Saccharopolyspora erythraea: one gene and its partner. The protein of the gene in region 2 interacts with the protein of the main gene of each other region in a pairwise test. Links are inferred from orthologs where the notes say so. Each region holds a gene or a part of one and is shown on either strand. Other genes may lie near its edges.

Region 1 (6,825 bases), 2.8 Mb from region 2 along the record:
CTTGGTTTCGCCCGGGGCATCGTACGGTGACGCGCTCACGCCACCGCGTGAGCGAAATGCCTACTCTCTGCCGTCGCGGCTGCGGTCGGTGATCAATGACACCTGTCGGTGGTGGCGGACCGGGTGATCCCGTGTTCTAAACTCAGGCTTGCCTGACCAAGGTAAGGCTAGCCTGAGTAAAGGAGCGGGGTCTGGGATGGACCGGACTGGGATCGCGGGCAAGGTCGCGTTGGTGAGCGGCGCGGGGCGGGGGATCGGCGCCGCGGTGGCCACCGCCCTGTCCGGCCTCGGGGCCGTCATCGCCGCCGTGGACGTCGACGCCGGCGAGGTGACCGCGGTCGCGGCGCGCCTGGCCGAGCAGGGCGGCAAGGCCGAGCCGTACGTGGCCGACGTCGCCGACGCCGCGTCCGTGGCCGGCGTCGTCGACCGGGTCGAGCGCGACCTCGGGCCCATCGACATCCTCGCCAACGTCGCGGGCGTGCTGCACCCGGGCACGGTCCACGAGCTCGCCGACGAGGACTGGCACCGCACCTTCGCGGTGAACACCGACGGCGTTTTCCACCTCTGCCGCGAGGTCACCCGGCGGATGGTCCCGCGCGAGCGCGGCTGCGTCGTGACGGTCGGATCCAACGCCGCGGGCGTACCTCGCCACGGCATGGCCGCCTACGCGGCCTCCAAGGCGGCGGCGACGCTGTTCACCAAGTCCCTGGGCCTGGAGCTGGCAGAGCACGGCATCCGCTGCAACGTGGTGTCCCCCGGCTCGACCGACACCGACATGCTGCGCGCGCTGCTGGCCGGCGAGGGCGACGCACGGCAGGTGATCCAGGGGTCGCCGGAGACGTTCAAGGTCGGCATCCCGCTGCGCAAGATCGCCACGCCCGAGGACGTCGCCGACGCCGTGGTCTTCCTGGCCTCCGACCGGGCCGGGCACATCACCATGCACGACCTGTACGTGGACGGTGGCGCGACGCTGCGCGCCTGACCTGCTCGCCCAGCACCGCGACCGGTGCACGGAAAGGTTCACATGACCATCGACAGTGATATCGACACTCCCGGGGATCTCGACGAGATCGGAAAGCTGCTCGCCGCCGACGACGCCACGCGGCTGCTGGAGGCCTACGAGCCCGGCTCGTCGTTCTTCTTCTCCTCGGCGCGGGCGACGATGCTGGCGCGCGGCGTCGACGCCACCGTGCCCAAGATCGAGTGCGGGCGCAGCGGGCTCTCCGGCCGGGTGGCGCAGTTCCTGACCGGTGCGCGCGACTTCGGACGCCGCAACCCGCTGGTCGTCGGCGCGGTGCCGTTCGGCGAGAACCTCCCGGCGCACCTGGTGCTGCCCAGGGAGGTGGTCCGCGCCGCGCCGCTGAACGTGATGGTGCCCGGCGCGTGCGCGCCGAGGCCGCTGTCCTGCCGGATGCGGCAGGTGCCCGCGCCGGAGGAGTACGAGCGCGGTGTCGCGCGGGTCCTGCGGCGGATGCGGGAAGGCGAGCTGAGCAAGGTCGTCCTGGCCCGCTCGCTGGAGCTCTCCGCAGACGAGCCGATCGACGTGCGGAGGCTGCTGCGCAACCTCGCGCTCAAGGATCCCGGCGGCTACACCTTCGCCGTGGACCTGCCCGCGAGGGGCGAGGACGGCACCCGCGACTCCTTCGGTCCGCATCCGGAGCTGCGCCGCACCTTCGCGGGCGCGAGCCCGGAACTGCTGGTCTCGCGCCGCGGGGTCAGCGTCCGGTCCAACCCGATGGCCGGGTCCAGACCGCGCAGCGCGGACCCGCTGGAGGACCGGCGCCGCGCCGAGGAGCTGGAGGGCTCGGAGAAGGACCTCCGCGAGCACGCGGCGGTCGTCGAGGCCGTCGCCGACGCGCTGCGGCCGCTGTGCACCACGCTGCGGGTTCCCCGCAGGCCCTCGGTGGTCGCGACCGCCGCGATGTGGCACCTGGCCACCGAGATCACCGGCGAGCTGCGCGACCCGGACACCTCGTCGCTGGACCTGGCCGTCGCGCTGCACCCGACTCCGGCGGTGTGCGGGACCCCGACGGCGCAGGCGGGCCGGGCCATCACCGAGAACGAGCCGTTCGACCGCGGCTACTACGCGGGCGTGGTGGGCTGGTGCGACGCGGCGGGCGACGGCGAATGGGTCGTCGCGATCCGCTGCGCCGAGGTCGAGGACGACTCGCTGCGCCTGTACGCCGGGGCGGGCGTCGTGGCAGGTTCCGAACCCGCCGACGAGTTGGCCGAGACCTCGGCGAAGTTCCGTACCGCGCTGACCGCCATGGGCCTGGACCACGCCCTGTGAGGAAGGATCACCTTGACTGACAACGACATCCTGCCGGGGTGTCCGACCTGGCCCGCCGAGTTCGCCGAACGCTACCGGGCGGCGGGCCACTGGCGCGGTGAGACCTTCGGCCGGATGCTGCGGGACCGCGCGAACGCCCATCCGGACCGGGTCGCGATCGTCGACGGCGACCGCGGGACCACCTACGGCGAGCTCGACGAGCGCGCCGACCGCCTGGCCGCCGGCCTGCGCCGGCTCGGCATCACCGCCCGCGACCGCGTCGTGGTGCAGCTGCCCAACATCGCCGAGTTCTTCGACGTCTGCTTCGCGCTGTTCCGCATCGGGGCCGTCCCGGTCTTCGCGCTGCCCTCGCACCGGCTGACCGAGATCGGCTACTTCTGCGAGTTCAGCGAGGCGGTCGCCTACATCACGACCGACGTCGAGGCGGGATTCGACCACCGGGTGCTGGCCGCCGAGGTCGCGCGGCGGACGCCGGGACTGCGCCACGTCCTCATCGCGGGGGATCCGGGCGACTCCGGTTTCACCGCGCTGGCGCAGGTCGACGGCGAACCGGCCGGTGACCCGGGCCCGCGCCCCGGCGACATCGCCTTCCTCCAGCTCTCCGGCGGGAGCACCGGCGTGCCCAAGCTGATCCCGCGCACGCACGACGACTACATCTACTCCTTCCGCGCCAGCAACGACATCTGCGGGGTCACCGAGGACACCGTCTACCTCGGCGCGCTGCCGATCGCGCACAACTTCCCGATGAGCTCGCCCGGCACGTTCGGCGTCCTGCACGCCGGGGGCCGCGTCGTGCTGGCGCGCAGGCCGAGCCCGGACGAGGTCTTCCCGCTCGTGGAGCGCGAACGCGTCACCATGGTCGCCGCGGTCCCGCCGCTTGCGCTGGTCTGGCTGGACGCCGCGGTCGGAAGCGAGCACGACCTGTCGAGCCTGCGGGTGCTCCAGGTCGGCGGCGCCAAGTGCAGCGAGGAGGTCGCGCGCCGGGTAAGGCCCGTCCTGGGAGCCACCCTCCAGCAGGTGTTCGGCATGGCCGAGGGGCTGGTGAACTACACCCGGCTCGACGATCCGGAGGAGGTCGTGCTCACCACGCAGGGCAGGCCGATCTCCCCCGACGACGAGGTGCTGGTGGTGGACGACGACGACCGGCCGGTCGCCACGGGGCAGACCGGTCACCTGCTCACGCGCGGCCCCTACACGATCCGCGGCTACTACAAGGCCGACGAGCACAACGCCAAGGCGTTCACCCCGGACGGCTTCTACCGCACCGGCGACGTCGTCCGGGTGACTGCGGAGGGCAACGTCGTGGTCGAGGGCAGGGCCAAGGATCAGATCAACCGCGGTGGCGAGAAGGTGGCCGCCGAGGAGGTCGAGAACCACCTGCTCGCCCACCCGGCGGTGCACGACGCGGCGGTGGTGTCGATGCCGGACGACTACCTGGGCGAGCGCACGTGCGCCTTCGTGGTCCCGCGCGGCACGCCGCCGAAGGCCCGCGAGCTCATCCGGTTCGTGCGGGAGCGCGGGCTCGCCGGGTACAAGGTGCCGGACCGGGTGGAGTTCCTCGAGCGGTTCCCGCGGACCGGGGTGGGCAAGGTCAGCAAGCGCGACCTCCGGGAGGTCATCAGCCGCGAGCTGGTGCCGGAGCTGGGCGAGGAAGCAGGACGATGAACGGGGAAGCGGTGGCGCTGCCGGCGATCGCACCGTATTCGGTGCCACGACAGGAAGAGCTCCCGGCCAACCGGGTGGACTGGCGGCCCGCCGCCGACCGGGCGGTGCTGCTGGTGCACGACATGGAGCGGCACTTCGTCAACGCCTTCACCCCGGGCCGGGAACCGCTGACCGAGGCCGTGTCCAACATCCGCGCCCTGCGGGCGAGCGCGCACGCCGCGGGCGTGCCGGTGGTCTACTGCGCGCAGCCCAGCGGCCAGACGCCCGAGCAGCGCGGCCTGCAACTGGAATGGTGGGGACCCGGGGTCGCCGACGCGGCGCAGGAGGCGATCATCGACGAGCTGGCGCCCGCGCCCGGCGACGTGATGATCAGGAAGTGGCGCTACAGCGCGTTCCAGCGCACCGAACTGCGGGAGATGCTGCGCGGCTGGGGTCGCGACCAGCTGGTGATCACCGGCATCTACGCCCACATCGGCTGCCTGATGACCGCCGCCGAGGCGTTCCAGCAGGAGGTGCAGGCGTTCCTGGTCGCCGACGCGGTCGCCGACTTCTCCGCCGAGGAGCACCGGATGGCGCTGTCCTACGCCGCGAAGCGGTGCGCGGTGGTGCAGTCGAGCAGGCAGGTCGCCGAAGCGCTGTCGGCGGGCGAGAGCGCCGTGGCATGAGCGAGCAGGGGAAGGGGAGAGGGATGTCAGAGGCGGTGCTGACCCTCGACGCGGTGCGCGCCGAGGTCGCGGAGCTGCTGTTCGAGGACCCCGCCGAACTGACCGACGACGAGAGCCTCCTCGACTGGGGTCTGGACTCGGTGCGGATCATGAGCCTGGTGGAGCGCTGGCGCAGGCTCGGCGTGCAGGTGACCTTCGCCGACCTCGCCGAACGGCCGACGCTGGCCGAGTGGTGGGCGGTGCTGGAGCCGAAGCTGCCCGGCGGGCAGTAGTGGCGGCAGCGAGCGGTCCGGTGCGCGGAACACGCACCGGACCGCTCGTGCCGCCGTCAGGTCACTTCGACCAGGGCACCTGCGGGGACCGGTAGAAGTCGATCCCGCGCGCGGTCAGCCGGGGGCCGTGCGCGGCCAGCCGCTGCCGGAACGACTCCCAGTCGTGGGCGGCCGCGGGCGACCAGCCCAGCTCGGCGATCGCCGGCAGCCTCGGGAACGCCATGAACTCGATGTGGTCGGAGTTCTCCAGCGTCTCGCTCCACAGTGGAGCCTCCACGCCGAGCACGGCGTCCTCCGGCACGCCCTGCAGGTACTGGCCGGGGTTCCAGCCGTAGGCGGTGCCCACCTCGATGTAGCCGGCCCAGCTCAGCCCCAGCTCGGTGTTGGCGTCGTACTTCATGTCCAGGTAGGACTTGTTCGCCGGCGAGAGCAGGACCTTGTTGCCCCGGGCGACGGCCGGAGCCAGCAGCGGGTCGGAGTCGGTGGTGCCCCAGTACTGCAGCACCGAACCCGCCTTCGGCTCGGCCTTGGCGTACTCGTGCCAGCCGACCGCGGTCTTGCCGTACTTCTCGACCATCGGCAGGACCCGGCCCATGAACGTCTTGTAGTCCTCTTCGGACGTCGAGTGCGCCTCGTCGCCGCCGATGTGCAGGTACGGGCCGGGGGTGATGGCCGACAGCTCACGCAGCACGTCGTCGACGAACTTGTAGGTGATCTCCTTCGGCACGCACAGCGAGCTGAAGCCGACCTCGATGCCGGTGTAGAGCGGCGGAGCGACCCCGTCGCAGTTCAGCTCGGCGTAGGAGGCCAGCGCGGCGTTGGTGTGGCCGGGCAGGTCGATCTCGGGGACCACCGTGATGTGGCGCTCGGCGGCGTAGTCGACGATGTCGGTGTAGTCCTGCTGCGTGTAGTAGCCGCCCGGACCGCCACCGACCTCGGTGCTGCCGCCGTAGGTGGCCAGCCGCGGCCAGCTCTTGATCTGGATCCGCCAGCCCTGGTCGTCGCTCAGGTGCAGGTGCAGGCGGTTGACCTTGTACATCGAGATCTGGTCGATGTAGCGCTTGACCTGCTCGACGTCGAAGAAGTGCCGGGCGACGTCCAGCATCGCCGCGCGGTGGCCGAAGCGCGGCTGGTCGGTGATCTCACCGCCGGGCACCGTCCACGGCCCCTGCTGCACCTGATCGCTCTCGACCGAGGCGGGCAGCAGCTGCCGCAGCGTCTGCACACCGTTGAACAGGCCCGCGGGGGTGCCTGCCTCGATCCGCACGTTCTCCCCGGTCACCGCCAACCGGTAGCCCTCGGGTCCGAGGTCGTCCGAGCGCTCGATCTCGAGGGCGATGTCGCCGGGGCGCGGGTCTGCGCCGTCGACCGGAAGCTCGAACCCGGTCGAGGGGCGCAGGATCTCGCCGAGTTGGTCGCCGACGGCCTTGGCCTCGCCTTCGGCGCTGATCCGGGCGTTCTCGCCGAGCGTGAACTCGACGTCGGGATCGGCCCCGACGTGTGCCGGGGCGGGGATCACCTGGTGCATCCGGGAGTCCTGGGCCTGGACGCCACCCGCGACCGGCGCGGTCAGCAGACCGCCGGTCAGCAGTGCGCCGGTGAGCAGCGCCGCCACCGACGTCGCACGGCGCGTCGGCAGGTGCTGCGATGATCGTTTCATGGTCTCACCGCTCGGGTCGGGGACAGCTGACCACAAAGGTATAGACCAAAATCGGAGCGATAGAAGCGTCCGAACGGACGTACCGGACACCGCGCCCACCCGGGCTCGGCCCTGCTGCCGCGCGCTCGTCAGCCGCGCTCGCGGGTGAGCACCGCGCCCGCCGAAGCCAACGTCACGCAGCACAATCCGGCGATCTGCCGGTCCGCGAGCACCTCCGACAGCAGCAGGAGGCCCGCCGCCGCGCCGACGGCGGGTTCGAGGCTCTGAAGTACG
Region 2 (7,608 bases):
GCGGGTCTGGACCCCGGCACGGCTCAAGCCGGAGCTGTCGCTGTAAAGGCGTTTTCTCCAAACAGCACCAAGGGGTGGGCGGATCGGATTCGCCCACCCCTTCGCGCGTTCGACGCCGACCTGCGCTCGTTACAGCGCGGGCTCCCCGGCGGGTTCGGCTGCCGGCTCGTCGACGGGCTCGTCGTAGCGGGCGATCTCGATGAGGTTGCCGTCCGGGTCCCGCAGGTACAGCGAGGTGATCGGGCCGAGCGCGCCGATCCGGCTGACCGGGCCCTCCTCGATGCGGACGTCGCAGGCCCGCAGCTGGTCCTGCACCTCGCTGATGGCGCTGCTCGTGACGAAGCACAGGTTGGCCGAACCGGGCACCGGGTGCGTAGCCGTGGGCTCCACCAGCTCGCTCGCCGCGTGCAGCTTGATCGTCTGCCGGCCGAAGCTCACCGCGCGCCGGTCACCGGCGAAGGTCACCGCGCGCATGCCCAGAATCCGCTCGTAGAAATCCACTGCCCGATCGACATCGGCCACGGTGAGGACCAGGTGGTCCACTCTGTCGATGCTGATCATGCTGCTCCTGTATGGGGACGGTTCGCGAAGTACGAAGGCTATCGGGACCGGCAAACCGCGCTCTAGCGCGGTCCGCCGGTGCGCGACCATCCAAGGGGATGCCGCCGATCCGGCGCTCCGCAACGGCGATTTCGTGACCAGGACGCAACATTGCGTCACGAGTCGACAGCGGACAGTCGTTCGCGGCGCTCAGTGCGCCGCGGCGTCCCACGACCCGCCGACGCCCACCGAGACCTCCAGCGGCACGTCCAGCGCGTAGGCGGCGCCCATGCGCTCCCGCACGAGCCGCTCGACCTCCTCGCGCTCGCCGTCGGCGACCTCGATGATCAGCTCGTCGTGCACCTGCAGCAGCATCCGCGACCGCAGCGGCCGCAGCGCTTCGTGCACGTCCAGCATCGCGACCTTGATGATGTCGGCCGCGCTGCCCTGGATCGGCGCGTTGAGCGCCATCCGCTCGGCCATCTCGCGCCGCTGCCGGTTGTCGCTGGTCAGGTCGGGCAGGTAGCGGCGCCTGCCCAGGATGGTCGAGGTGTAGCCGTCCTTGCGCGCCTGGTCGACGACGTCGCGCAGGTAGTCGCGGACCGAGCCGAAGCGGGCGAAGTAAGCCTCCATCTGCTCGCGGGCGTCCTCGGTGGAGATCCGCAGCTGCTGGGCCAGCCCGAAGGCGGACAGGCCGTAGGCCAGGCCGTAGGACATCGCCTTGACCCGCCTGCGCAGCTCGTGGCCGACCTCGTCGATCGGCACCCCGAAAGCCCGGGAGGCGACGTAGTTGTGCAGATCCTCACCGGTGCGGAAAGCCTCGATGAGCCCTTCGTCACCGGACAGGTGCGCCATGATGCGCATCTCGATCTGGCTGTAGTCAGCCGTCATCAGCTCGGAGTAGCCCTCGCCGACGACGAAGACCTCCCGGATCCGGCGGCCCTCCTCGGTGCGGATCGGGATGTTCTGCAGGTTCGGCTCGGTCGAGGACAGCCTGCCGGTGGCGGCGATGGTCTGGTTCAGCGTGGTGTGGATGCGGCCGTCGTCGGCGATCGACTTGACCAGTCCGTCCACAGTGGTCTTGAGCCGGGTGGCGTCGCGGTGCTCGAGCATGTGCTGCAGGAACGGGTGCTCGGTCTTCTCGTACAGGCTCTGCAGCGCCTCGGCGTCGGTGGTGTAGCCGGTCTTGGTGCGCTTGGTCTTGGGCATGCCCAGCTCGTCGAAGAGCACCACCTGCAGCTGCTTCGGCGAACCGAGGTTGATCTCCTTGCCGATGACGCCGTAGGCGTCCTGGGCGGCCTGCTTGACGCGCGCCGCGAAGTGCGCGCCGAGCCCGGCGAGCTGGTCGGCGTCGACGGCGATTCCGGCGGCCTCCAGCTCCGACAGCACCTGCAGCAGCGGCAGCTCCAGCTCGGTCAGCAGCCGGGTGCTGTCGATGCGGGCCAGCTCGGCGTCGAGGGTGTCGGCCAGCTCGGCGACCGCGCGGGCGCGCACCAGCTCCGAGGCCGCGGCGCTGGCCTTGGTCTGCTCCTCGTCCTCCAGCAGCGAGAGCTGGCCGTCGTCCTCGCCCTGCTCGGCCCGCAGCTCCCGCTGCAGGTAGCGCACCACCAGGTCGGGCAGGTCGAAGGAGCGCTGCCCCGGGCGCACCAGGTAGGCCGCCAGCGCCGTGTCGCTGCTCAGGCCCGCCAGCGTCCACCCACGGTCGCGGACGGCGTGCAGCGGTCCCTTGACGTCGTGGGCGGCCTTGGGGAAGGCCGCGTCGGACAGCCAGGCCGACAGGGCGCGCTCGTCGTCGTCGGTCAGCGTGCGGGCGTCGACGAAGGCACCCGCGCCGTCGGCGGTGACCAGCGCCAGGCCGTCCAGGTCGCCGCTGCCGCGCGACCAGGTGCAGGTGAAGGACATACCGACCCTGCGGCCGTCGCGGGCGTGCTCGTCCAGCCAGGCGGCCACCGCGCCGGGGTCGAGGACGCCGCCGCTGACTTCGAAGCCCTCCTCGACCTCCGGCTCGGCGGCCGACAGCGTCGAGAACAGCCGCTCCCGCAGCACCCGGAACTCCAGGTCGTCGAAGAGCTGGTGGACGGCGTCGCGGTCCCACTGGCGCACCGCCAGCTCGGCGGGGGCCAGCTCGAGCTGCACGTCCCTGACCAGCTCGGTGAGCTGGCGGTTGAGCAGCACCGCCGACAGGTTCGCGCGCAGCGCGTCGCCCGCCTTGCCCTTGACCTCGTCGACGCGGTCGACCAGCCCGGCCAGCGAGCCGAACTGCTGGATCCACTTGCTGACGGTCTTCTCCCCCACGCCGGGGATCTTGGGCAGGTTGTCCGACGGGTCGCCGCGCAGCGCGGCGAAGTCGGGGTACTGCTCGGGCGAGAGGCCGTACTTGTCGGTCACAACCTGCGGGGTGAACCGGGTCAGTTCCGAAACGCCCTTGGTCGGGTAGAGAACGGTGACCGCGTCGGTGACCAGCTGGAGCGCGTCGCGGTCGCCGGTGCAGATGGAGACCTTGAAGCCCTCGCCGGTGGCCTGCGTGGTCAGCGTGGCGATGACGTCGTCGGCCTCGTAGTGGTCCTTGCTCAGGGTCGGGATGCTCAGCGCGGCCAGCACGTCCTGGATCAGGCTGACCTGGCCCTTGAACTCGTCGGGCGTGGAGCCGCGGGTGGCCTTGTAGTCGGAGAACGTCTCGGACCGGAAGGTCTTGCGCGAGACGTCGAAGGCGACCGCGAGGTGCGTCGGCTGCTCGTCGCGGAGCAGGTTGATCAGCATGGACGTGAACCCGTAGACCGCGTTGGTGTGCTGGCCCGTGCCGGTCTGGAACTTCTCCTTCGGCAGGGCGTAGAAGGCGCGGTAGGCCATCGAGTGGCCGTCGATCAGCAGCAGGCGGCGGTCTTCGGAATCCATCACGGCAGGCGAGTCTAGGCTGAACCCCTGACAGGGGGTACGTGGAGGCGAAGGAGCGGACGACGGTGACTGCGACCGATGGGAACAGCCCCGTGAACAGCGCGAACGACGACTTGGTGCGGAACATCCTCGCCGCCGACGAGCAGCTCGTCGACCGGATGGGCATGGAGATCACCGAACACGGCCCCGATCGGGTGGTCGGGACGCTGCCGGTGAAGGGCAACCGCCAGCCCTACGGGCTCCTGCACGGCGGCGCCAACGCGGTGCTCGCCGAGACGATCGGCTCGGTCGCCGCCGCAATCCACGCCGGACCGGAGCGGATCGCCGTCGGCCTGGAGCTGTCGTGCACGCACCACCGGTCGGCGACCGAGGGCATCGTCACCGGCGTCGCGACGCCCGTGCACCAGGGGCGCGGCACCGCCACCTACGAGATCGTGATCACCGATGAGGAGGGGCGCCGCACCTGCACGGCCCGCCTCACCTGCGTGCTGCGGGACCGGCCCGCGGATAGCTGAGCCGCCGGACGGCGGCCGGGCGCCTCGGGGCTGCCCGGCCGCTGTTTGCGTCAGGGGGGCGGCCGTCGGAGTGCGCCTTCAGGGCCGCCGCCGTCCGCGCAGGATCGTCGCGAGTTCCGCCGTCAGCGATCCGGTGTCGGTCGAGGTGCGTCGCCAGATCCGCCGTCGGGAGCCCTGCCCTCCAGGCGCCGCCGGGGTTCCGCCCTCAAGGCATGTCGTCGAGTCGCCGTCAGGACCCGTTCGCCCCTGCCCCTCAGGACAGGTTGTCGAGCACCGCCTGCGCCACGGCCTTCATCGTCGTCCGGCGGTCCATCGCGGTGCGCTGCAACCAGCGGAACGACTCCGGCTCGGAAAGGCTGTGCTTGCTCATCAGCAGGCCCTTGGCCCGCTCGATGGTCTTGCGCGCCTCGAGGCGCTCGTTCAGGTCGGCGACCTCGGCCTCCAGGGCCTGGACCTCGGTGAACCGGGACACCGCCAGCTCGATCGCGGGCACCAGGTCGCGCTTGGCGAACGGCTTGACCAGGTACGCCATCGCCCCGGCGTCGCGCGCCCGCTCGACCAGGTCGCGCTGGCTGAACGCGGTAAGGATGACCACCGGGGCGATCCGCTCGCCCGCGATGTTGGACGCCGCCTCGATGCCGTCCATCTTCGGCATCTTGATGTCCAGGATCACCAGATCGGGGCGCAGCTCGTCAGCGAGCCGGACGGCCTCCTGGCCGTCGGCGGCCTCGCCCACGACCTGGTAGCCCTCCTCGCGAAGCATCTCGACCAGGTCGAGCCTGATCAACGCCTCGTCCTCGGCCACGAGTACGCGCCGTTCGACGGGCTTGGCCTCGCGTGGGTCCTCGGCAGCCGGCGTTGTCACCGGATCCTCCTGGATCAATCTAGGGTCCGCCCGGTGCGGTCGCACCGGAAAGTGCAGCCTACCCGCCCTGCCACCGGGGCGAGCCGTGCAGGAGGGGTGAGCCTTCCGACATCGGTTTCCAATAGGTGAAGATCAGGAAACAGCGGTCCTACGGCGCACGAACGCGACGTAGACGAGCAGGATGGCGGCCAGGCTGACCAGGCTCAGCCCGAGCTGGGAGCGGGTCTCTCCGATGAAGCCCATCGTCAGCACCACGGCGGCGATCAGCGCCAGCGTCGCCCAGGTGAGGTATGGGAACAGCCACATCCGCAACTTCAGCAACTCCGGTGCCTCCCGCTCCAGGCGACGGCGCATCCGCAGCTGCGACATCGCGATGATGGCGTAGACGAACAGCGCCACCGCGCCCGCGGAGTTGATGATGAAGTAGAAGATCGTGTCCGGCGCGACGTAGCTCATGGCCACCGCCACGTATCCCACGAGCGTCGACAGCACGATCGCCTTCCACGGCACGCCGCGCGCGTTGACGTCCTGGATCCAGCGCGGGGCGAAGCCGTGCCTGCGCAGGGCGAACAGCATGCGCGACGCCGTGTAGAGACCGGAGTTGAGCACCGACAGCACGGCGGTGAACACCACGACGTTGACCACGGTCCCGGCGGCGGGGATGCCGAAGCGGGCGAAGGCGGCGGCGAAGGGGCTCGTCTCGGACGGGATGTCGCCCCACGGCGTGATCATGATCAGCAGCGCCACCGACCCGACGTAGAACAGCAGCACCCGCCACACCACCGCCCTGGTGGCCTTGGCGACGGCGCGCTCGGGTTCGTCGGACTCGGCGGAGACGATCGTCACGATCTCGGTGCCGAAGTAGGAGAAGATCACGATCACCACGCCGTGCACCACGGAGAAGCCACCGGTGGCGAAGAAGCCGTCCAGGGCGATGTTGCCGACCGAGAACTCCGCGCCGGGCCACAACCCGAGCACGAACAACGAGCCCAGCGCCAGGAACACCACGATCGTGACGACCTTGACCGAGGCCAGCCAGAACTCCGTCTCGCCGAACGAGCGCACCGACACCAGGTTCGTACCGGTCAGCAGCACCATCAGCAGCAGCGAGAACACCCACTGCGGCACCGACGGCAGCAGCGGCTGGAGCAGCTTCGCGCCGGCGACCGCCTCGAACGCCACCACGCCGACCCAGAAGTACCAGTACAACCAGCCGACGGTGAAGCCCGCCCAGTTGCCCAGCGATGCCCTGGCGTACTCCATGAACGACCCCAGCGCGGGCGCGGCGGTGGCCATCTCCCCCAGCATCCGCATGACGAGGACGACGATCGCGCCGCCGAGCGCGTAGGAGAGCACCGCCGCGGGCCCGACGGTCTCGATGACCGCCCCGCTGCCGATGAACAGGCTCGCCCCGATGATCCCGCCCAGCGCGATCATCTGCAGGTGCCGGCTCTTCAGACTCCGCCGCAGCCCGGAGTCGTCGGCTTCTACGGCCGCTCCCCCTGATGACCGCGCCCCGGGCGCCTCCCCTGCCGGGTCCGCCGCCCCAGCGGCGGAGCCTTCGTCCCCCGGTCGCCCACTGCCTGCGCCATCGACCATCCCAGCCCCCGAAAGGTAGATCCAATCCCGACAGAAGGCTGCGAACCTAACCCCGCGACGATCTCCGCACCAGAGTCCCGAACCAGGGCATACCCGACACCGCGCCGCCCAGGCCGCGGACACCCTCCCCGCACCGGTTGATCAACCCTCGCGTATGCTCGGACCAGGTAGGCCCCCGTAGCCCAACGGCAGAGGCAGCGGACTCAAAATCCGTCCAGTGTGCGTTCGAATCGCACCGGGGGCACTCATCACCGCAGGTCAACGCCATGGCACCGTCACGCCTTGCGCGGCGGCCCCGCCCTGTCCGGCGTTCCGGTCATGTCAGCGCGCTGGATGAGCACGCGATCGACGCCGGGAAGATAGCTCGCGTAGGTCTCGTTGAGCTGGTAGTCGGGGTCGTGATCGAGACACTCGGCGACGAATCTGGCGAAGCCGCTCCTCGGCGGCGAGGACTCCAATTGATCATACACACCGCGACTAGGGTTGGAGAGCCAAAAGCTGATAGGCAGGATCTCTCCGTCTTCGAACTCTTGCTCGTCGAAAACGGAAACCATGCCGTAGAAGTCGAACTCTCGCCCCGCGTAGTACTGCCGGGCGTGTTCGAGGATGATCTCTAGGTACCATACTGCAGCTCGGATTAGAGTACGATTCTTCTCTGCGACCGGCAGTGAGCCAAGGAAGTCGATCCGGTCGATCCTCGACCACAGCGGCATCTCTTCGAAGTAGTCATCCACGATCATCAAGCCATCGAGGTCAGCTAGATACTCCTGCTCGACAAGCCGCTTAAACTCTGCTTTGAACTGAATGTCTCGTATCATACATCCCACCCGTACTGGCGAAGCCATTTCAGTGTCCTCCTGGAGAACTGCGGGTCGCCGTGCCGGAAGGTCCCATCCTGATTCACCGCGGGGTCACCTTGAGCTGGTCTTTGCGCATGCCACTTGCTGTCGGTGACACTGTCCACCGGGCGGTCGATCCTACCGATCTCGCGAAGAACGAAGGCTGGGGCCTTTCTGGTTCGAATCAGTTTCTCCGCCTGTCGTGCGAGTTTGTTGAGCTCCTCAGGACTCCGCTCGCGGTTCTTCGGGCAGCCTTCGGACTTCAGCCCCAGCGGGTCGGTGAAGATCCAAGGGTTGGCCACGTAGTTGTGCGGCGTGGTGCCGCCGTCGAGGCCGAGGGGGTCGCTGCTCGCGT

What was found.
Region 1: the proteins of HUO13_RS07190 (region 2) and HUO13_RS19675 interact in binary tests that used the Escherichia coli proteins (3 or more experiments, as listed by UniProt). The link is inferred for Saccharopolyspora erythraea from one-to-one orthologs.

The regions. Positions count from the first base shown.
Region 1 is NZ_CP054839.1:4,389,939-4,396,763, forward strand. Bases 2,787-5,785 are described here. They hold HUO13_RS19675 (isochorismatase family protein), read left to right. Parts: upstream 2,787-3,951; coding sequence 3,952-4,620; downstream 4,621-5,785. Other genes in these bases: HUO13_RS19670 ((2,3-dihydroxybenzoyl)adenylate synthase), read left to right, coding at 2,787-3,955; HUO13_RS19680 (phosphopantetheine-binding protein), read left to right, coding at 4,644-4,892; HUO13_RS19685 (beta-N-acetylhexosaminidase), read right to left, coding at 4,954-5,785. In the rest of the region: HUO13_RS19655 (carboxyl transferase domain-containing protein), read left to right, coding at 1-30; HUO13_RS19660 (2,3-dihydro-2,3-dihydroxybenzoate dehydrogenase), read left to right, coding at 197-982; isochorismate synthase DhbC, read left to right, coding at 1,025-2,290; more of HUO13_RS19670, read left to right, coding at 2,303-2,786; more of HUO13_RS19685, read right to left, coding at 5,786-6,552; HUO13_RS19690 (EamA family transporter), read right to left, coding at 6,681-6,825. UniProt on the Escherichia coli protein: Involved in the biosynthesis of the siderophore enterobactin (enterochelin), which is a macrocyclic trimeric lactone of N-(2,3-dihydroxybenzoyl)-serine.
Region 2 is NZ_CP054839.1:1,559,629-1,567,236, forward strand. What follows is about bases 2,540-5,238. They hold HUO13_RS07190 (PaaI family thioesterase), read left to right. Parts: upstream 2,540-3,527; coding sequence 3,528-3,950; downstream 3,951-5,238. Other genes in these bases: polA (DNA polymerase I), read right to left, coding at 2,540-3,435; HUO13_RS07195 (ANTAR domain-containing response regulator), read right to left, coding at 4,204-4,815; HUO13_RS07200 (amino acid permease), read right to left, coding at 4,948-5,238. In the rest of the region: HUO13_RS07175 (YhgE/Pip domain-containing protein), read left to right, coding at 1-46; HUO13_RS07180 (VOC family protein), read right to left, coding at 130-561; more of polA, read right to left, coding at 751-2,539; more of HUO13_RS07200, read right to left, coding at 5,239-6,252; HUO13_RS07210 (Imm15 family immunity protein), read right to left, coding at 6,690-7,259; HUO13_RS07215 (putative T7SS-secreted protein), read right to left, coding at 7,229-7,608. UniProt on the Escherichia coli protein: Required for optimal enterobactin synthesis. Acts as a proofreading enzyme that prevents EntB misacylation by hydrolyzing the thioester bound existing between EntB and wrongly charged molecules.